One region of the Nitrincola salilacus genome, then DNA from elsewhere that is predicted to be linked to it. Evidence: predicted binding sites of a transcription regulator. Region 1 holds the regulator's gene; each other region holds the start of a gene.
What was found. Region 1 encodes FliA, which starts transcription of late flagellar genes. Its sites were predicted from a motif close to CTAAAGTTNNNNNNNNNNCNGCCGATA; they were not measured.
Positions count from the first base shown of each region.

Region 1 (7,380 bases):
TGATCGCGATCATCGGTATTGTGCCGGGTATGCCTCACGTCGCTTTTCTGTCGCTGGCTGCTATCGCGGGAGGGGTGGGCTGGTTAATTCACAAAAAACAGCTGCTGAAGCAACAGGTAAGTGCAGAGCAGGCGGCTGAGCCAGAGTCGCCTCCTGAAGAGGAGCACAAGGATCTGAACTGGGATGATGTCATGCCGGTTGATATGATCGGGCTGGAGGTCGGTTATCGTCTGATACCCATGGTCGACAAAATGCAGGGAGGGCAGCTGTTGAGTCGGATCAAGGGGGTCCGGAAAAAGCTGTCACAAGATCTGGGTTTTCTGGTGCCTTCTGTGCACATAAGAGATAATCTTGATCTGATGCCGGGTGCATACAGGATTACGCTGATGGGCGTTATCTCTGGTGAGTCTGAGGTTTATCCTGATCGTGAGCTGGCAATAAACCCGGGTCAGGTGTTTGGCACACTGAAAGGTGTTGCCGTTAAGGACCCTGCTTTTGGTCTGGATGCGGTCTGGATAGAAAAGGGGCAAAAGGAGCATGCTCAGACTCTGGGGTATACGGTCGTAGATGCCAGTACAGTGGTTGCCACTCATCTTAATCAGATTTTGCAGGTCAATGCGCACTCACTGCTTGGGCATGAAGAGGTTCAGCAGTTGCTGGATCTGCTGACCAAACACTCACCGAAGTTGGTTGAGGAGTTGATTCCGAAAAAAGTCAGCATAAGTGTGTTGTTGAAAGTGTTGCAGAATTTGTTGATGGAGCAGGTCTCGCTGAAGGACTTCAGGTCGATAGCTGAGGCTCTGGCTGAGGCGGCAGATCGTTCTGCCGCTGATCCTCTGGCGTTGACAGCGGCGGTCCGTGTGGCCTTGTCTCGTTTGATTGTGCAGAGTATTAATGGAGCAGATCCCGAGTTGCCTGTGATTACGCTGGATCCATCACTGGAGCAGATGCTGCTGGGATCAATGCAGCAGGGTTCGCAGTCTGAAGAGGTGGCAGTATTGGAGCCGGGCATGGCTGAAAGACTTCAAACATCACTTGGTCAGGCCGCGCAGCAGCAAGAGATTGCGGGGAAGCCTTCCGTTCTGCTGGTGTCGGCCCCAATCAGACCACTGATGGCACGTTTTGTGCGCTATGGTGATCGTCAGATACATGTGCTCTCTTATCAGGAAATACCGGAAAATAAGAAAATTACCATTGTGGCAACGGTGGGAGGTGGTAATGGCTAACAGGGAAAAAACTTCGGGCTGGCTACCGATAAGGAATAGGTATGAAAGTTAAACGTATTTTTGCACCTGACATGCGCCAGGCGATGCGGCGTGTTCGTGACGAAATAGGCCCTGATGCCGTGATCATCTCCAATCATCGTGTTGCCGGGGGGGTAGAGGTCGTTGCCGCCCGGGAGCAGGAGTATGAGCTGGCGCAGACGGAGCTGAAGCGCACGCGGCAGCAGCTACAGCGAAAGCAATCTGCCCGGCCGGAGCCATCGCGTAACGAAGAGCTCGAGGCGGAGTTGCGGCGTGCTCAGTTTCGTATCGCTGAGGTCAGAGAGCAGTCTGAGCAGTCCTCGCCGCCTGTGGATATGAATGCCAATCGGCAGATGGATGATGATGAGAGTGAGGATCTGCGCTTTATTCTTGACTCGCTCAAAGAGCGGCAGAAGGAGCGAGCCAAAGAGCCTTCCCGTCAGGAGCGGGTGAGTCCGAGTTATGATGGTGCAGGTGCTGATGAAGTGCTCTCGTCTGCGCGCCAGGAGTCTCAGCAGATGATGAAAACAATGCAGCAGGAGATTCATCAGCTGCGTGCTCTGCTTGAACGGCAAGTGGTCCAGTCGACCGCTTCACCAGCTTCCACGGATCAGCCCGTGTTTGAAAATGCTCAGGCTGCTCGCATCGGTGGGCGATTGGAAAAAATCGGTCTTGGTCGCCGTCTTGTGCAGCATCTGATGGCGGGTATCGAGCCGGATCTCCCGGTGGATAAGGCTTGGCGCAATTCTCTTGGAAAGCTTGCAGAGGCTATTCCTGTGGTGGGTGAAGAGTTTATCGCGCGAGGTGGTATGGTGGCATTTGTCGGTCCGACGGGTGTCGGGAAAACGACGACTATCGGCAAGCTGGCGGCTCGATATGTACTTCAACACGGCAGTTCAAGTCTGGCGTTGGTGACTACCGATTGTTATCGCATAGCGGCTCATGAGCAGCTGAGAACTTTTGGTCGTATTCTTGATGTGCCGGTTAGAGTGGTTGATGAGAACCATAATCTGGAAGAGGTATTGACCTCTTTGCGCGGGAAGCGTCTTGTATTGATTGATACGGCGGGTATGAATGCACGCGACCCGGCCGGTCAACAGCAGATGGAGTCGCTGTCTTCGGTCTCAATGCGATTGAAAAAACTGCTGGTACTCTCCTGCTCCAGTCAGCGACAGCTTCTTGAAAGTGCCTATGAGACTTATAAAGAGTTGGGGCTCAATGGCTGTGTTCTGAGCAAAATGGATGAGTCTGGAAGTCTCGGTGAGGCCCTGACAATTGCAATAGAAAAGCAACTGCCTGTGGCGTATGTCACAGACGGTCAGCGGATACCGGACGATATTGTCGTGGCTCAGCGCCGTGATCTGGTCAGTCGTGCCGTTGTAACTTCGCAGCGTGATAATGAACGCTCCCGGGATTCGGATGAGGATGGCCGCTTCTTTCAGGCGGGCTAAGGTGCCAGAGAATTGATTATGAAGCGTACGCATCCCGTCAAGGTTATCGCTGTCACTGGTGGCAAAGGCGGTGTTGGTAAAACCAATGTGTCAGTGAATCTGTCTGTCGCTCTCAGTGAAATGGGGCGGCGGGTGGTGTTGATGGATGCGGACCTTGGGCTGGCCAATGTGGATGTGCTGCTGGGGCTTCGTCCCAAGAAGAATATCTCCAATGTTTTATCCGGAGAATGTTCGTTGCTGGAGGTGCTGGTAGAGGCTGCAGAAAACCTGTGGATAGTACCGGCATCTTCCGGGACTCAGGAGATGACTGCGCTGAGTGTGCATGAGCATGCCGAGTTGATTCATGCTTTCAATGATATCTCTGACCAGATGGATGTGTTGATCGTTGACACCGCGGCAGGTATCTCCGAGTCTGTTGTCAGTTTTGTCAGGGCGGCTCAAGAGGTGCTTGTTGTGGTTTGTGATGAACCAACCTCCATTACCGATGCGTATGCACTCATCAAGCTTCTTAATCGTGATTATCAGATGACTCGCTTTCGTGTGCTGGCCAATATGGTGCGTGCTGAAACCGAGGGTCGGAACATGTTCAGCAAGTTGTTGACAGTGACGGATCGCTTTCTTGATGTTACGCTTCAATACGTTGGCTCAATACCTTATGATGAGTCGATAAGAAAGGCTGTGCAGAAGCAAAAGGCTGTTATGAAAGCCTTTCCTAATTGTAAGTCGGCATTGGCCTATCGGCAGTTGGCAAACAAGGTGGATGAGTGGCCTGTACAGAATAGCCCCCGAGGTCACCTGGAGTTCTTTGTCGAACGACTGGTAAACAAGGGTTGAGTTTTAGCGCTGACGAAGAAGCGGTATGTACAATCAGCTGCAGTTTACATCGGCTCACGAACTGATTGATCAGTATGCCCCTCTGGTAAAACGCATCGCCCATCATCTGATGGCGCGCTTGCCTGCCAATGTAATCCTGGATGATCTGGTTCAGGCGGGCATGATTGGTCTGCTGGAAGCGGCCAGAAAGTTCGACCCCGGTAAAGGGGCGAGCTTCGAGACCTACGCCGGGATCAGAATTCGTGGCTCAATCATAGATGAAGTGCGTCGTGGAGACTGGACGCCGCGCTCAGTGCATCGCAATGGGCGCAGGGTGACGGAGGCGATACATCAGATTGAGGCCAGGCTCGGGCGCGATGCCAGCGATGCGGAGGTGGCGGCCGAACTGGGCGTTTCCGTTACCGAGTATCATGCCCTCTTGCAGGACTCTCTGGATAGCCGGCTGTTCAGTATTGATGAGCTGGCTCATGGGGATGATGACAGTACCGGCATGCAGTTCGAGGGAGATGATCCCGGGCCGATGATGCAGCTTCAGGAGGGTAATTTTCGCCAGGCTCTGGCGGATGCGATCAGTAACCTGCCTGAGCGTGAAAGGCTGGTATTGGCGTTATATTACGACGAAGAGCTTAATCTGAAGGAGATCGGCAGCATATTGGGCGTCAGTGAATCCAGGGTCAGTCAGATTCACACTCAGGCTGCGTTGCGTTTGAAAAGTCGTTTGCGTGAATGGCATTAACTATTTTATTTGTTATTACATGCAAGCGTGATTAGTATTGGATGTTATAGTCTGATTCGATAGTGTTTGAATGTGGGGGTGAGTGTCTTGAAAAAAGACATAAAAATACTTGTTGTAGATGACTTCTCTACGATGAGGCGCATTATCAAAAATCTGCTGCGGGACCTGGGCTTCACAAATGTGGATGAGGCTGATGATGGCAAAACAGCGCTTCCAATTTTGCAGCAGGGACGAATCGATTTTCTGATCACCGATTGGAACATGCCGGGTATGACCGGAATCGATCTCCTCAAAGCGGTTCGTGCTGATCCCAATCTGTCACATATTCCAGTTTTGATGGTGACGGCGGAGGCTAAAAAGGAGCAGATCATTGCTGCAGCTCAGGCTGGGGTTAATGGTTACGTGATCAAGCCTTTTACGGCTGTTGTACTTAAAGAGAAGATTGAGAAGATTTTCGAGCGTATTGGCTGATCACCCGTATAGAGAGTTCTAATTATGATAAAAAATCTCTCCGTCCTTGAGTTTGAGGGCTTGGAAGAGCTTCTGAAGGTAAAAGCCCAGGAGCTTGTCACAACGCTCGATTCAGGTGATCTGTTTAAGGCAGTTGAGCTGATCAATGAGTTGCAGCAAGCCAGACATCAGGTCTTTTACAATGAAGTCGGGCATCTCACCCGTGGTCTTCATGAAGCTATCAAATCTTTCTCATCCGATATTGATGAGAAGATTGTTGATGATATGGGTAAGAGCATCCCATCCATGACGGACGCCTCTGACCGTCTGGCTTATGTTATTGAGCTGACAGACAAAAACTCACATGAAACAATGGATCGAGTGGATCGCTCTCTGAGTCTGGTCGACCGTCTGGACAATCAGAGTGAGCGCTTTCGCGATCTTCTGATGCTGGTCGGGCAGTTGGAGGGAGAGTTTAAAGGTCTCGCTGGTGTTTATGACCGTACTTGTTCCGTCAAAAACGAATCAGAGAAAACGATTGAAGAGCTGCGTAATGTCCTGACAGACATTCTGGTCTCACAGAGTGTTCAGGATATTACGGGGCAGCTTATACGCCGTGTCATCAACCTGATGACGCAGGTTGAAAAACAACTGGTTAAATTGATGGAGATGTCCTCTAAGGTTGAGCGACTAAGAGGGATCGATGTTGATACGACAGCAGATGAATCTGAGCAGCCTGAAACCGCCGATGCCATTGCGGCACAGGGGCCGCAGCTTAAGAAAAAAGAGGCGGGAGCGGTCAGTAATCAGGATGATGTGGATGAGTTGCTGTCGAGTCTGGGTTTTTGATGAGGGGATCACGATATGAGTTTGGATGTTGATCAGGAAATTCTGGAAGATTTCCTCGTTGAAGCGGGTGAGATCCTGGAGCTGCTGTCAGAGCAGTTGGTTGAATTGGAGCAGCGTCCTGACGACAAAGACCTTCTGAATGCGATATTCAGGGGCTTTCATACCGTCAAGGGTGGTGCCGGTTTTTTGCAGCTTAATTCTATGGTGGATTGCTGTCACAAGGCAGAAAATCTGTTTGACCTCCTGCGTAATGGTGATATCAAAATAACACCTGAGCTGATGGATGCCGTGCTGCAGGCACTCGATGCCGTTAATGTGATGTTTGATAATGTACGAAATGGTGTTGAGCCGACTCCCGCATCAAATGAGCTGATGGCGAGATTGACGGCCTATACCACTGGAGATGTTCCTCAGGCTGCTGTTCCGACGGCTCCTGTGCAGTCGGCACCCGCTGCGGCGGTGGAGCAGCCTGTTGCTGCGAATCCAAATACGCCGAATGATGAGTTTGATATGCTGCTCAGTGATCTGGCAGTCAGTCACAGCAGTGCTGAGACATCGGCTGCAGATGATGATTTAATCACTGAAGATGAGTTTGATGCTCTCCTGGACGAGTTGCATGGAGCGAAGGGTGCGCCGGGCGTTTCGAAACCGATTGAGGCACCATCGCCTGCAGCCTCTGGCGCTGGTGATGAGATTACTGATGATGAGTTCGAGTCCCTGCTGGATGATTTGCAGTCTCAGGGTAAGGGGGCGTTTGCTTTTCTTGGGGGGGCAGATTCGAATGGTGAGCAGGCAAGTTCGGTTAGTGCTGAACCTGTAAAGGTTGCGGCACCCGCAGTTCCGAAGAAACCTGCGCCACAGAAACCGCCGCAGGACGATTACGAGTCGGATATCCCAGCTGTCGAGGTTGCAAGTCGAGCACCGCAGAAGGTCGTGCAAGAAAGTAATGTCCGTGTTGACACGGCATTGCTGGATAAGATCATGAATATGGTCGGTGAGCTGGTGCTTGTCAGGAATCGTCTGGTGCGCCTGGGTGGTGCTGCTGAAAACGAGGACATGGGTAAAGCGCTGGGTACGCTGGATATGGTGACTGCAGATCTGCAGAGCTCCGTCATGAAAACGCGTATGCAGCCCGTTAAAAAGGTGTTTGGCCGCTTTCCGCGTCTTATACGTGATCTGTCTCGCAGTCTTAATAAAGAGATACGCCTTGAGTTACGCGGCGAAGAGACCGATCTGGATAAAAACCTGGTTGAAGCGCTGGCAGATCCCCTGATACATCTGGTGCGCAATGCCGTAGACCATGGCATCGAAGATCCGGATGAGCGCGAGCGTATGGGCAAGCCCAGAGAGGGGCATGTTCTGTTGTCAGCCGAGCAGGAAGGCGATCACATACTGCTGATCATCAGAGATGATGGTTCGGGAATGGATCCGGAGAAACTGCGTACTTTGGCGATCAAGCGAGGCATGCTGGATGCCGAGTCGGCCGCGCGTCTGTCGGATCAAGAATGCTTCCACCTGATTTTCCATGCTGGCTTCTCGACCAAAACAGAAATATCCGACGTATCCGGTCGTGGTGTTGGCATGGATGTGGTCAAGACCAAAATTACACAGTTGAACGGTACTCTCGGGATCGATTCGATTCTGGGGCAGGGTACGCAGATTGCAATTCAGGTACCGCTCACGTTGGCTATCATGCCGACACTGATGGTTGTGCTGGAAAATCAGGCCTTTGCTCTGCCGCTGGTTAACGTAAATGAAATATTCAATCTTGATCTGACCAAAACCAATATTGTTGATGGTCAGCAGGTGATTATTG
Region 1 covers NZ_CP176580.1:4,145,228-4,152,607, reverse strand. Annotated here, with positions in the region: gene flhA (flagellar biosynthesis protein FlhA) at 1-1,226, shown strand, start outside; gene flhF (flagellar biosynthesis protein FlhF) at 1,268-2,695, shown strand; gene ACK3CJ_RS19120 (MinD/ParA family protein) at 2,714-3,529, shown strand; gene ACK3CJ_RS19115 (RNA polymerase sigma factor FliA) at 3,555-4,265, shown strand; gene cheY (chemotaxis response regulator CheY) at 4,365-4,736, shown strand; gene ACK3CJ_RS19105 (protein phosphatase CheZ) at 4,761-5,564, shown strand; gene ACK3CJ_RS19100 (chemotaxis protein CheA) at 5,580-7,380, shown strand, end outside.

Region 2 (7,380 bases), 1.9 Mb from region 1:
ATTAAGTGTGCTTCTGCCTGTTCTGCTAAAGGCAACAGGCTCAGGCCGGACTCATTCAGTTCATATCCTTCTTTGGAGTGTATGAATAGCTCGGATCCAATATCTTGTTCGAGCTCGCTGACTCGTCTGGAAACTGTCGAAGGGCTCACACGTAGAACTTTCGCCGATTCGGTCAGGCTTCCGGTTCGTGCGACGGATAAGAAATATCTAAGATCATCCCATTTCATATCTTTCCAGATTTGAAATCCTGTTTTTGAAATTTGTCTGTTTTCAGTTCGATTGTCACTCGATAGAGTGAATTGATGTCTAACAGCCAATATCTGGGAATTTATTATGTCAGTCAAGTCGTGCGCATACATGTTTGAGAGGTTCGGGGGCCCGGATGTTCTTCAGTGGAAAGAGGTTGAGCTGCCAGAACCGGGTAACGGACAGGTTCTGCTACGCCACGAAGCGATCGGGGTAAACTACATCGATATTTATCACAGAACAGGTACATTCGCTGCGCCGCTGTCACTACCCAGTGGGCTGGGTATAGAGGGGGCGGGTATAATTGAGGCTGTCGGTGCTGATGTGTCAGGTCTCTCGGTAGGTGATCGCGTCGCTTATGTGGGAGGCCCTCCTGGTGCTTACTCGACTTCACGGTTACTTCCCGCCGCACGCGTTGTGAAAATTCCTGATGCAGTTCGAAGTGATATTGCGGCAGCGCTGATTTTTAAGGGTTTGACGGCAGAATATCTGATCACTCGGTGCTATTCGGTAAAGGCCGGAGATACTGTGTTGTTTCATGCTGTTGCTGGAGGTGTGGGTCAAATTGCTTGCCAGTGGTTGAGCCATATCGGTGCCAATGTAATCGGTACTGTCAGTACTGAAGATAAAGCCAGAATAGCGAAGGAAAATGGCTGCCATCATGTCATCAACTACAGTCAAGAAAGCTTTGTCGAACGGGTTCGTGAAATCACGGGTGGCAAAGGTGCAGACGTTGTCTATGACTCTGTGGGGCAGGATACTTTTATGGGCTCTCTTGACTGCGTGAAAGTAAGGGGGACATTGGTGAGTTTCGGTGCAGCATCGGGACCCGCCCCCGCGCTTGATGTATCTTTGCTGGGCGCCAAAGGCTCCATTTTCCTTACACGGCCATCCATTGCTCACTACACTGCCGTACGAAAGGAGCTGGAAGCCGGTGCTGCTGCGGTATTTGACAAGATTGAGAAAGGCATAATCAGGACCGATAATATCAGTCGCTACTCACTCAAAGAAGCAGCGCAGGCCCACATGGACCTTGAGTCTCGCAAGACTTCAGGGGCTCTGATACTGATACCCGAATGAGGAGGCAGTTGGTTTATAGCCCCGAAGTGCACAAGCCGCAGCTGCTCGCCGTTGTCTTGATCAGTCTCGCGTTTGCAAGACCAGATCCCACCCGCCCAGGTCTTTCCAGCGATTAACAATCAGGCAGAAGAGTTCAGCTGTTTTCAGTGTATCATAGAGTGCTGAATGGGCCAGTTTGTTGTCGAATTCGATACCAGCGACGTCGCAGGCCTTGGCCAAAACGGTCTGTCCGAATGCCAGACCAGCCAGCGTGGCGGTGTCAAAGGTGGAGAAGGGATGAAAGGGGTTGCGTTTGATCTGGCAGCGCTCGGTTGCCCGATTGACAAAGCCATGATCGAATGAGGCGTTATGGCCGACCAGTACGGCGCGCTTGCAGCCGTTGGACTTGATTGCTTTGCGGATCGGCTTGAAAATGGACTCCAGTGCGGTGGCTTCGTCGATCGCATTGCGCGCAGGGTCATCAGGATTGATGCCGGTGAATGCGAGTGCTGATGGTTCCAGGTTAGCACCGGGAAATGGTTTGATATTGGCGCTGTAGCTCTGGTCGACCAGAAGATAGCCTGTCTCATCCATGGTCAGGGTGACGGCGGCAATTTCAAGCAGAGCATCGGTAGTGGCGTTGAAACCGGCGGTTTCGACATCAACAACGACAGGGAGATAACCGCGAAAGCGGTCGGCCATCAGGCTAAATCCGTCTGTGGGAGTCAAACGTAATCCTTAAAAAGCAGGTGAAAGAGTGGCCAATATTGTAACAGTTGCCGGGCGGCATTCAAAACCGGATCTAAAGGATTTGGCGGTTCGGCCGATAGTTCGTGGATAGTTCAATGGATGGCTCAAGAGTTTCCAGGGCTGTGATTGCCAAGGCTGTGAGTATAAGTGCGCATACTATGACGAAACTGTGGTTCTTCCGGTTAATGGCTGGTGCGACTCTTCTGTCTTTTCAGGCGGCGGGTGCTGCCACTTTCCGTGCGCCCATTGATGATACCCGCTGGGAGATAGAAGTGTCTCACTTCGAGTGCCGGATGATGCATCAGATTCCCGCATTCGGTTATGCCATATTTGAGCACGAAGCGGGTGAAACGCTGAATTTCAATCTGGTACCCACCCAGCAGCAACAGATTGAAGGTACCGTGAGACTGATCGCCGAGGCGCCTGCCTGGCAGCCTGGAATTGCACCGGAAATGCTTGGCGAGATGTCTGTGCAGTCGGGCCGTGTTCGGATCAATGGTGCTGGTGCAACACAGATGATGTCGGCGCTTTACCGGGGGATGAGCCCAACTTTCAGTGGTCAGAACTGGTATCAGTCGGCCCAGCCGGTCAGTGTGGGTATCTCATCAGTCAACTTCAAATCGGCCTACAGTGACTATATGGACTGTGTGGCTCAGCTGTTGCCGGTCAACTATCGACAGATTGCCCGGACCGCCGTGCTGTTTCCATCTGCTCAGATCATGTTGTCAGATGCCACCAGAGATCGTCTGGATCTGATTGTGCAGTATGTTCAGCATGATGATACGGTCACTACCATCTATGTGGATGGTCATAGTGATAATGTCGGCAGGCGCCTGCTGAACCGCGATCTGTCCAAACGACGTGCAGAAGAGGTCACCAATTACCTGTTGCAGCAGGGTATTGATGAATCTATGATCATTACCCGTTATCATGGTGAGCGTTATCCGGTCGTGGCAAATAATACGCCGGACAACAGGACCAGAAATCGACGTGTTACCATACGCCTTGAGCGTGAATAGAAGCGTGTTTGCGTGCTTTCTGTTAAAATTCCCGACTTGTTTGTCGTAAATCAGTATTAGCAATCAGTATTAGCAATCAGTATTAAACAATCAGTATTAAACAATCAGAGTTTAGTAACTCAGACGACCGGCTCCCGGACAGGTTAGCCGGTTTCAGTGATCTGGAGCATTCTATGTCCGAAATTAAAAAGGTCGTGTTGGCGTATTCCGGCGGCCTGGATACTTCTGTAATCGTGCGTTGGTTGCAGGATACCTATAATTGCGAAGTGGTAACCTTTACGGCTGACATAGGTCAGGGTGAAGAGGTTGAGCCTGCGCGTACCAAAGCTCAGGCGCTGGGTGTCAAGGAGATCTACATCGAGGATCTGCGCGAAGAGTTCGTGCGCGATTATGTGTTCCCGATGTTCCGTGCCAACACCATCTATGAAGGCGAGTATCTGCTGGGTACATCAATTGCGCGCCCTCTGATCGCCAAGCGTCTGATCGAGATCGCCAACGAGACCGGCGCAGATGCCATCTCTCATGGTGCTACCGGCAAGGGGAATGATCAGGTTCGTTTCGAGCTGGGTGCTTATGCACTCAAGCCTGGTGTCAAGGTGATTGCGCCCTGGCGTGAATGGGATCTGACCTCGCGTGAAAAACTGATGCAATATTGCGAAGAGCGCAATATTCCGGTTGATTTCGCTGGCAAGAAAAAGAAATCACCTTACTCCATGGATGCCAACCTGCTGCATATCTCTTACGAAGGCGGCATTCTGGAAGATCCCTGGGCAGAAGCTGAAGAAGAGATGTGGCGCTGGAGCGTCAGCCCTGAAGCAGCGCCTGATGAGCCGACCTATCTGGTACTGACTTACAGCAAGGGTGATATCGTTGCGATCGATGGCGAGCAGATGAGCCCGGCTACCGTGCTGGAAACATTGAACCGCATTGGTGGTGCCAATGGTGTTGGCCGTCTGGATATCGTCGAAAACCGTTTTGTCGGCATGAAGTCACGCGGCTGCTATGAAACGCCGGGCGGCACCATCATGATGAAGGCGCATCGTGCGATTGAGTCCCTGACTCTGGATCGCGAAGTAGCGCATCTCAAAGACTCTCTGATGCCACGTTATGCTGAAATGATTTATAACGGCTTCTGGTGGTCTGAAGAGCGCAAGATGATGCAGCAGATGATCGACTTCAGCCAGCGTCATGTGAATGGCGAAGTGCGCGTTAAGCTTTATAAAGGTGGAGTGTCTGCAGTGGGTCGTCGTTCCGATGACAGTCTGTTTGATGAAAGCATTGCTACCTTTGAAGATGATGCAGGCTCCTACAATCAGAAGGATGCCGAGGGTTTCATCAAGCTGAATGCACTGCGCATGCGTATTGCGGCCAGCAAAGGGCGTAATCTGCTGGATGATTGATCAGGCGCTGCCTGTTCTGAAACAAGCCCCGCTCTATGCGGGGTTTGTTATTTCAGTCCGATGCCGGTATAAACTGGCTAGTGCTCTGATTTTCATGCTACTTTTGAACAACCTGAGATCAGGGGGCGTTGCAGTCACGTTCAGGTTGGAGTTATGACCAATACCTTTGCCGAGCAGTCGGTACTGATAGTCGAGAAGAATCTGGAGCAGTTGGAAGAACTCAGGGTGATGCTGAGTGGTTACGGCTTTGTGGATATTCAGGTTGCATCGTCTGTCAATATGGCTGTCAGTGTTCTGACCTCTACCGTTATTGATCTCTGTTTCATCGCTTACGATCTGGGTTCGCGCGAAAAAAATGGCCTGCAGGTGCTGCAGGAGCTTCATGCTGCCGAACGGCGCCAGTTCTCTACCTGTTTCGTTCTTGTCATTGATCCTGAGCGCTCTGAGCTGCTCTTCGGTTCGCCCGAAAACTCCCCCGATGGCTATATCTCCAAACCCTATGATTCCGTGAGGATCCGCACACGGATCGAAAAACTGCTGCGTGCAAAGTCTTATCTAAAACCCGCCGAGCAGCTTCTGGATACCGGTAAACTGCAGGAAAGCTATGAGTGCTGTGACAGAATAGCAAAGCAGTTTCCGGGGTTGCAGGGGCAGTTACAACGCTTGAAGGGAATGATTCTGCTGGAGAAAAAGGATTATGCAGCGGCACTGAGTCTGTTTGAGGAGATGGTACGTGTTCATGATAAGCCTTGGGTCAGGGTGGCGATAGGTATCTGCAGTTTTCATACAGGTAATTATCAACGCTGTCGCGACGAGATGCAGGGGGTGATCGATCAGCAGCAGGTGTGTGTTGAGGCGTTTACCTGGATGGCTCGTCTGCATTGGCTGATGGGCGAGCGTAACCAGGCTCTGACTCTTCTGCGTAAGGCAGTGATGCTGCAGCCAACTGTGCCCTTGCTGCAGTCGGAGTTGGCGAGTATGGCGGCCTTCTCATCAGAGTGGCGCATGGCGGCGGATGGATATCGTGCAGCAATTGAGTATGCACGCTACTCTCCATTCCAGTGTGCAGAGTACTATATGGGCTATGTGCGTGTGCTGATGAAGCAGGTGGAGGAGTCCAAAGTCGATAATTCGACTCTGGTGGCGGATGCGGTCAGGATGCTGGAGTTGGCGCGACATGACTTTGTGGATAATCTGGCGATTCGTTTCAAGACCCGTTTGTTGGCGTCTGAAATATATCGTAGCAAAGGCGAGCACAAAAGCTCGGATCTGGTCGCCTCTGAGGCAGTACGGCTTTTCGAGCGCTTGGATCTGTCCATGCAGGCGGAGTGTATGGATCTGCTGGTGGATGGATTGGAGAAAACGACGCAGGATATCGTCTGTAAGCAGCATAAGCAGGATGTCGCGCGCCAGTTGACCACCATGGAGTGGGGGCGCGCCAATATGCGCGGGCTGATGGGGTTTCGCAGTCGTGATCTGGCTGAGGCGTTCAAGCAGTTCAAGTATGCCTACAGTTTGGCGCCGGATAATATTGCAGTAGCGCTGAACCTGCTGCATGCTGGGCTTGAGTTGTTGAAATCCAACTCGGATACCGATACTGATGTGTTGGCCAACTGTGCCCGTGTTGTGACGGGGATTAACTTCGGAGCGCTGAGCGCGCGGCAGTTGCAGCGATATCAGACTCTCGCTGAGCGTTTTGCGTTACAGTTGCGACCGGCAGAGATTGCATAACGCGGTAGGGGTAGATAAAATTTTCACCTGAGGGTTGCAGGGCTTGTAGCCCTTTTTTTGTTTATGTCAGGATGACGCTGTACCCCGTGCACAGGCGTGCATCGAAGGGGTGGTAACTCAAAACCTTATGAAGTCGCATAAAATACTTCAGGCACCTGTACCCATGCGCTGGGTCGGGCCTTTGAAAATCACGGGGCAGACGCTGAATGAAAGCATCAGTGTTCCCTTGGCCACCTATGAAACGCCTTTGTGGCATTCGGTCGGCAGAGGTGCGCGAGTATCGGTGCTGACGGAAGGGATCAATACCAGTGTGATCGACGAGCGTATGACCCGCTCGATTCTGCTGGAAGCAGACGATGCCATGGCAGCCCATCAGGCAGTGACTTCAATTAAGCTGCGACAGGCAGAGCTGGATGCGGTGGTCAGTCAGAGCAGTCGTTTTGCGCGCCTGATTGATATGCACAGCCAGATCGTCGGTAATCTGCTCTATCTGCGTCTTGAGTTTACCACCGGCGATGCTTCAGGCCACAATATGGTGACCAATGCTGCCGACAGGCTGATTCCCTGGATCTTGCAGCAGTATCCCAATCTCAGATACAGCTCCATCTCCGCTAACTACTGTACTGACAAGAAAGCCAGTGCCGTGAACGGAATACTGGGGCGTGGTAAATATGTCGTCAGTGAAATAGTGATCCCGCGCAGCCTGTGTGAGCGTAGACTCAAGACCACGCCGGAAAAGGTGGTGGATCTGAATATCAAGAAAAACCTGATTGGTACGATGATTGCCGGTGGCTTGCGCAGCGCTAATGCGCACTTTGCCAATATGCTGTTGGGTTTTTATCTTGCGACAGGGCAGGATGCCGCCAATATCATAGAGGGATCGCAGGGTATGGTGCATGCCGAGCTCAGAGGTGAAGATCTTTATTTTTCCTGCACGCTGCCAAACCTGATTGTAGGCAGTGTAGGCAACGGCAAGGGTATAGAATTCGTGGAAGAGAATCTGCGCCTGCTCGGTTGTCGTGAAGAGCGGGAACCAGGAGCCAATGCGCGGCGTCTGGCTGCTATATGTGCCGCAACTGTGCTGTGTGGAGAGCTGTCATTACTGGCGGCTCAGACCAATCCGGGTGAGCTGATGGAAGCTCACCTTAAACTGGAGCGTTCATGACCGATCAGAC
Region 2 covers NZ_CP176580.1:1,191,516-1,198,895, forward strand. Annotated here, with positions in the region: gene ACK3CJ_RS05550 (LysR family transcriptional regulator) at 1-227, opposite strand, end outside; gene ACK3CJ_RS05555 (quinone oxidoreductase family protein) at 358-1,326, shown strand; gene rnt (ribonuclease T) at 1,387-2,007, opposite strand; gene ACK3CJ_RS05565 (flagellar protein MotY) at 2,214-3,074, shown strand; gene ACK3CJ_RS05570 (argininosuccinate synthase) at 3,248-4,474, shown strand; gene ACK3CJ_RS05575 (hypothetical protein) at 4,628-6,205, shown strand; gene ACK3CJ_RS05580 (hydroxymethylglutaryl-CoA reductase) at 6,333-7,370, shown strand; gene fni (type 2 isopentenyl-diphosphate Delta-isomerase) at 7,367-7,380, shown strand, end outside.
Region 2: the regulator FliA is predicted to act here: its motif matches at 2,108-2,134, upstream of ACK3CJ_RS05565 (flagellar protein MotY).

Region 3 (7,380 bases), 2.3 Mb from region 1:
TACCTGCCGATCAAGCGGAAGGTTGGCGTAAAGCTTATAGAGACTGTTTAAAGAAAGCGGATATTGAATGTCCGCCACCCGATGAAGTACAACGAGACGGCAAACGCGGTCGCCTTAAGCGCTCAACGGCACGAAATCTACTTGAGAGGCTGAGGAACTTCGAAGCCGATGTGCTTAGATTTTTAGAGGATCCCCATGTGCCCTTTACCAACAACCAAGGTGAACGGGATATCCGGATGCTCAAGGTGCAGCAGAAAATATCAGGGTGCTTCCGGTCGCTGGAAGGTGCTCATATCTTCTGTCGTGTCCGGAGTTATTTATCGACTGCACGCAAGCAAGGAGTCAGCGGCTCGCAGGCTATGGCATCACTTTTTAAAGGAGAGCTGTTACCTTTTATGAATGCTGCCGATGATAATAAATAAACCTGCTGGGTCTATAATGGCTGAATAGTTACAATTATCTAAGGTGAGGTCTTGAAGGTTAAAAAATGAACGAATCCGAGATCTATGAGCAGATCCGCAAAGCGCTGGCCGATGCGCCTCGCAACCAGTACACCGTCGAGATGCATCTGCAAATGATTAAGTACGCAGACCAGCTTAAGAACGTGACCTCTAAAGAGTTCTGCGAGGGTGTGGGGCTCAAGCCTAGTTTTGGTACTGAGTTCAGCAAAATGCGAAACCTCACTCAGAGCTTGAAATCAGCTGGACTGAATACAGACCTTCTATAAGACGGAGTTTTCAAGGTTGTTGTCCGATAAATCATTTTCAGGCAGCCTGAGCCAACTGGTTTTCATCTTTATGATGGTTGACTGTTCACTCACCATTTTGGCACGTAGATACCGGTGAGGTGAGGAGGAGTCCATCCCATTGCTTACCTTCCATATGCACGTATATGAGACGCTATTTCATTTTTGGATGAACTCTGACATAAATGCTTTGATAGAAATGTTTTGGTAAAAACTCTCCGGTAAAAACAAGTGCTGGCATCAATAAACTCTGAGAGGGTACAGGCTCAAGTTTTCGTGGTTCTGGCCGATAGCCCTCTATATTTGCCGGATCCTGGCAGTTGGTCAGGTCGGCTATACTGGATACAACTTATCGCGCAAGGTTGCTCGCGCAAGGTGTCCAAACCATAACAAAGCCCGGCCAGTCCTGTCTGTCCGATTGGAGTCTGTCATGATCAGTATCAATTCACCCTTTGCCAAGGGATCTCAAGGTCTGAGTAACCCCGGCCAGAAAGCGCATCAGCCTCCGGGCGTTGCTGCTGGACTGGCCAATGCGGCGAAGTCCGGTAATGGTCCAGGCACACTCTCAGCAATGCACAGCTTTCTGCTGGAGAAGCTGGCCACGAAGATACCTGGAATGGATGCGGGCGGCTTCAAAAAGCTCGATGCCAATGAGTTCACACCTGAAAAGGTCGCGGATCGTATCAGCAAATTTGTCGCGGCGGGGCTTGAGCAGGCAAGAGCCCGCGGTGAATCAGAAGAGAAGGTTCAGGCACTCTATGACCGTGCGATGAAAGGGGTAGAGCAGGGGTTTGCCGAAGCCAAAGAGATCCTTTCTGGTCTGAACTTGCTTAATGGCGTTATCAAGGATCAGGTGGCAGAAACCGAAAAGCTTACATTTGAAGCACTTGATGCGTTGTCACCTAATGGTAAAAATGCGGCACTGGCAGGTACTGTGGGTATGTCGGTGGCAGAGCGCTATCAGCAAGCGGATGATTTTGAGTTGACGCTGAACACGCGAGAGGGTGATAAGGTCACCATCAACTTTAATCGATCCGTGGACTACTCAGCCACCGCTGCCGTGGCTGCAGATGATCAAGGTAACAGCGTCAGCCGTTTTGATATCAGTCGTAGTGAAAGCACAGGTTTCAGCTTCACCATCGAAGGTGATCTGAATGAGGATGAGATCGATGCGATCCAGAATCTGATCCGTGATGTCAGTCAACTGGCCGATGAGTTTTACAATGGTGATATTCAGAAAGCATTTGAGCAGGCGAACGACCTCTCCTTTGATGGCACTCAACTGGCGTCAATGGATCTGAAGATGATGCGGGTTGAGCAATACAGTGCTGCCAGTCAGTATCAACAGACAGAACAGTTGGATCAGCCACAGGAAAATCGCGGTGGTCAGTTGCTGGAGCAGTTGATGCAAGAGCTGTATCAGCAGTTCAACAACTCTATGCTCTCCTTCCTGGAAGACTCGCGTTCTGCCGGGGCATCCATCATGCAGTCTCTGGCCGAGCAGGATACCCGCTTCAAAGACGCTGATGCCGAGCAGAAGTCACGTTATCAGGATAATATGGAGAGTCTGCTGGGAGCGGTCAACGAGGCGCCATAAATCGGTGCTTGATCGACTATACGGCAGCACTTAACCTGCCCGCCGTATAGTTGGCAATAGCCGTATCCTGTACACCCGTTCCACTGAGATCACAGACGGTTATCTGTGCCGGATCTGTTCTCAGATAGTGTTGACGGGCAATCAGATCGCCCAGTTCATGTACCTGGCCATGAAACTCTCCGGGAAAGTGATGCAGTTCGCCGATGCTTTCCGATTGGCTGCGTCTATCCACCACCATAAAATCCGCTTGGTCCAGAATAGTCGATTCCAGTTCCTGTTTGTGGCTGTTGTCTGAGCCCATGGCCGTGACATGCGTGCCGGGTTTGAGATCTGCCCAGTGAAGAACAGGCTCGGTTGAAGGAGTGGTGGTCACCACGATATCCGCTTTGGCACAGGCTGAGCGGGCTGAATCATGCAGTATGACTTCCAGACCGTGATGTTCGCTCATGCGCTGCTGATAGGCAGCCATGCGCTCGGGATTGCGAGCATACAGATGTACCTGATCGATACCACGCACCAACGTCAGGGCTGCGACCTGGAGCTCTGCCTGCAGCCCGGCACCGATCACTGCCACACTGTGGGAATCCTCCCGGGACAGGTATTTCGCAGCCAGTGCACCGGCCAGAGCCGTGCGCAGATCGGTCAGATAGCCCTCATCAAAGAGTACCGAGTCGACAACCCCTGTGCGGGCAGAAAAAAGTACCATCAGCCCACTGAGGCTGGGTAAGCCCAACGCCGGGTTATTGAAAAAACCTGTACTGACCTTGATCGCAAAGCGCTCATTACCCTTGATATGAGCGGTTTTGATATCCACCTCGCCAGTCATGTCACCGTTGCTTTCGGTGATATTCATGCTCAGTACCGGTGGCATGGATACCTCGCCACGACCGAGTGCGACAAAGCCTTCTTCAACGGCGCGCAGGGCATCATGATTCAGCCTGGCAGCGGTGCTGATTTGCTGTTTGTTATAGATCTTCATTTGCAAAGCCCTACGAAATCAGGAGTGAGAGTGTGTGGCGAGCTGCCTCGCCTGATCAAAGGTGTCGAGTGCGACATTCTGTCCGCTGATCACCAGCACGATCTGCTTGCCGCGAACATCGATCCGATGCTCCTCAATGGCCGCAATAGCGGCAACCGCAGCGCCTTCAACCAGCATTTTTTCCTCTTCAAGAAAGTTCAGCATGGCACGGGCAATCGCTTCTTCAGATACCTTCCAGTACTGGTCCACTACCTCTTGCACCAGAGCGAAGGTGTATCGGTTTTCAAGACCTATTCCCCCGCCAAGGCTATCGGCAAGGGTTTCATACTCGGTGACCTGAACCGGATGGCCGGCTTCCAGACTTGCGATCATAGCCGCACCCTTGTCCATGGTGGCACCGATAATGCGGATATCCGGGTTAATACCTTTGGCAGTCAGTCCGATCCCGCTGAGCAGCCCTCCACCGGACAGGCCAGCAAAGATCATCTCGACCTGCGGCAGATCTTCCAGAATCTCCAGCGCGATCGTGCCCTGGCCAGCAATAATATCCGGGTGATCGAAGGGGGGCAGGTAGGTCATGGACTCTTCAGCAACCAGCCGCAACGCTTCGGTTTCGGCTTCATCCTGTGAGTTCCCGATGATACGTACCTCGGCGCCCAGTGCCTCAATGGCACGTACCTTGTTATCTGGTACAAGGTTGGACATGCAGATGATCGTGCGTATACCGAGCCGTTGACCCGCGTAAGCGATGGCCCGACCATGATTGCCTGTGGAGCAGGTGACGACACCCTTTGCAGCCTGCTCGGGTGTCAGCCTGCTGATCGCATAACTGGCGCCGCGCAGTTTGAAGGCTCCGATAGGCTGGAGGTTTTCGAGCTTCAGCCAGGCATCGCAACCGAAGCGCCGTGACAGCGCTTCGGAATGGATCAGTGGCGTGCGGGTAACCTGGCCCTGCAACAGGTGCCGAGCCAGGTAGATATCGCGAAGGGTGACACTGTGCATCCTTGCGACTCCAATTTACTTCGGCTGCCAGCTGCCGCTGGTGACCAGTTGATCCATGACCTTGTTCACGGCACGTTCGGCACGGGCCACAACATCATCCACCTGATCACGGGTAATAATCAGTGGTGGTGCAAAGCCGAGGATGTCACCATGTGGCATGGCACGGGCAATCAATCCTTCCTGCAAGCAGGCCGCGGAGATCTGAGGGCCGATCTTGAGGTTCGGATCAAAATGCTCACGCTTGCTGCGGTTGCTGGAGAACTCCAGTGCCGCCAGCAGGCCGATGCCGCGTACTTCACCCACCAGTGGATGGTCTGCAAAGGTGCCCTGCATGCGCTGTTGCAGGTAGGCACCGGTATCACGTGCATTGGCGGTCAGGTTTTCGCGTTCGATGATATCCAGGTTGGCAAGACCCGCCGCAGCACCCATCGGGTGACCGGAATAGGTGTAGCCATGGCCGATGGCACCGAATTTATCAGTACCGGTTTCCAGCACCTGCCAGACCTTGTCACCCACAATCACGCCAGACAGTGGCTGGTAAGCGGATGTCAGACCCTTGGCTACGGTGATCAGGTCGGGCTTCATCTCATAATACTGTGAGCCAAAATCAACACCGATACGGCCGAAACCACATACCACCTCATCAGCGATCAGCAGAATGTCATATTTGTCTAGCACCTTACGGATCTCGGCCCAGTAGCCGGCGGGTGGTGGAACAATACCGCCGGTACCCAGTACCGGTTCACCAATGAAGGCCGCGACAGTATCCGGGCCTTCGGCCAGAATCATCTTTTCCAGCTCATCGGCACAGTAGCGTGAGAAATCCTCTTCGCTCATGCTGTCGTCCGGGCGGCGATAGTAGCTGGGCGCAACGGTGTGCTTGATGCGATCCAGCGGCAGATCAAAGTGCGCATGGAAGACCGGCAGACCGGTCAGCGAGCCGGCAGCGATGCTGGAGCCATGGTAGCCGCGATCTCGTGAGATCACCTTTTTCTTCTCTTTACGGCCCAGAATGTTGTTGTAGTACCACACCAGTTTGAGCTGGGTTTCGTTGGCATCCGATCCGGACATACCGTAGTACACCTTGCTCATACCCTGACCGGCGAGCTTGATGATCCGCTCGGAGAGCTTCACCAGTGCTTCGTTGGTGTGGCCAACATAGGTGTGGTAATAGGCCAGCTGTTTTGCTTGCTCATAGATAGCTTCTGCCATTTCGTCGCGGCCATAGCCGATATTGACGCAATACAGACCGGCAAAACCATCGAGCAGTTCCACGCCTTCGGAGTCATGAATATAGATGCCTTTGGCACCGGTGATGATGCGTGCAGGGCTTTCTCCATGTGCATGCTGCTTCAGGTGAGTGGAAGCATGGAACACATTCTGGCGATCGATCTCGATCAGTTTCTTGGTATCTATCATGATGTTGTCCTCGTCTGCCGCCAAACACTGGCGACTGCTGTTCTGAATAAAGTGTGCTTAAAAACCCGCGGCCAGATTGCCCAGGCAGTAGTATTTGATCTGGCTGAACTCATCCAGCCCGTGTCGTGAACCTTCGCGTCCGAGTCCGGACTGCTTGATCCCGCCAAAGGGGATCGGCGGCCCAGTCATCTTCACTGAGTTAACGCTGACCATGCCGAATTCGAGTTGCTGCATCAATCCCCAGATCTGGCGGATATCATTGCCATAGATGTAGGCAGCCAGGCCATATTCGGTATCATTGGCCAGGGTAACGACCTGTTCCAGATCATCATAAGGCATGACGCCAGCCACCGGGCAGAAATTTTCCTCCCGGAACACGCGCATCTGCGGTGTGATATCGGCCAGCAGGGTCGGCATGAAGTAGTGACGACCCGGTGCGTCGAACTGATCACCTGCAACCAGACGTGCACCCTTGCTCATGGCATCATCAACCAATGATGCCGCCTTGTCGACCGCCTGCTGGTTGATCAGTGGCCCGAGGTCTGTGTCGGGGTCCTGGCCATTGCCGGTTTTCAGTTGTGCCATGCGACGGGCAAAAGCTTCGAGAAATGCATCATAGCTGTCGCGGTGAATAAAGATGCGATTGGCTGCCAGGCAGTCCTGACCGCTGGTTTGAAACTTGGCATCCACGGCTGCTTTGGCTGCCTCGTCCGGGTCCATATCCGGCAGTGCAATGAAGGGAGCGTTGCCGCCCAGCTCCATCGAGCACTTCTTGACCGTGCTGGCGGCCTGCTCCAGCAGGAGGCGGCCGACGCGTGTGGAGCCGGTGAAGGATATCGCCTTGACTGTTTCATGCTTACACAGGATCGCTGAAATCATTGCTGGATCACCGGTGATCACATTGAAGACACCTGCCGGTAAGCCTGCTCTGTCGGCCAGTTCCGCAAGCGCGAGTGCCGAGAAGGGCGTTTCGCTGGCGGGTTTGACCAGTACCGTGCAGCCTACAGCGAGTGCTGCCGCAGCCTTGCGTGTGATCATCGCGTTAGGGAAGTTCCAGGGCGTGATCAGTGCGGCGACGCCGATGGGTTCACGCACCGTGCTCAGCTGTGCATTGGGTATATGGCTGGGCATGGTTTCGCCATAGGCACGACGACCCTCTTCGGCAAACCAGCGAATGAATGAGGCACCATAGTCGATCTCGCCCCGGGCATCCCTGAGTGTCTTGCCCTGTTCAAGGGTGATCAGAAGTGCCAGATCTTCACGATTTTGCAAGATCTGCTCATGCCAGTTCATCAGTTTGACAGCGCGGGCGTCAGCAGACATTGCACGCCAGCCGATCATGGCCTTATCGGCTTGTTCGATGGCAGCGCTGATCTGTTCCGGTTGCAGGTCTGGAATCCGGCCGATAAATGAATCATCAGCCGGATTGGAGACAGATGTGTCGTGTCCATTGCTGCTGGCCACCCATTTACCATTGATATAGGCCAACTGGCGCAATAAGCGCGGATCCTGTAAAAAATGCATGGCGTAGGCCCTCTCTTCGTTGACTACTGATGTGTCTACTTTACAGAAAGGGCTTGATGAAAGTTTTCTGTTACCCGTGCAGGGGCGTGGTGTTTTTTCTGTTTACGACAGGCT
Region 3 covers NZ_CP176580.1:1,622,764-1,630,143, forward strand. Annotated here, with positions in the region: gene tnpC (IS66 family transposase) at 1-422, shown strand, start outside; gene ACK3CJ_RS07650 (HTH-like domain-containing protein) at 488-727, shown strand; gene ACK3CJ_RS07655 (DUF5610 domain-containing protein) at 1,176-2,342, shown strand; gene ACK3CJ_RS07660 (cyclodeaminase) at 2,359-3,321, opposite strand; gene eutB (hydroxyectoine utilization dehydratase EutB) at 3,340-4,323, opposite strand; gene ACK3CJ_RS07670 (aspartate aminotransferase family protein) at 4,339-5,742, opposite strand; gene ACK3CJ_RS07675 (NAD-dependent succinate-semialdehyde dehydrogenase) at 5,800-7,266, opposite strand.
Region 3: the regulator FliA is predicted to act here: its motif matches at 1,011-1,037, upstream of ACK3CJ_RS07655 (DUF5610 domain-containing protein).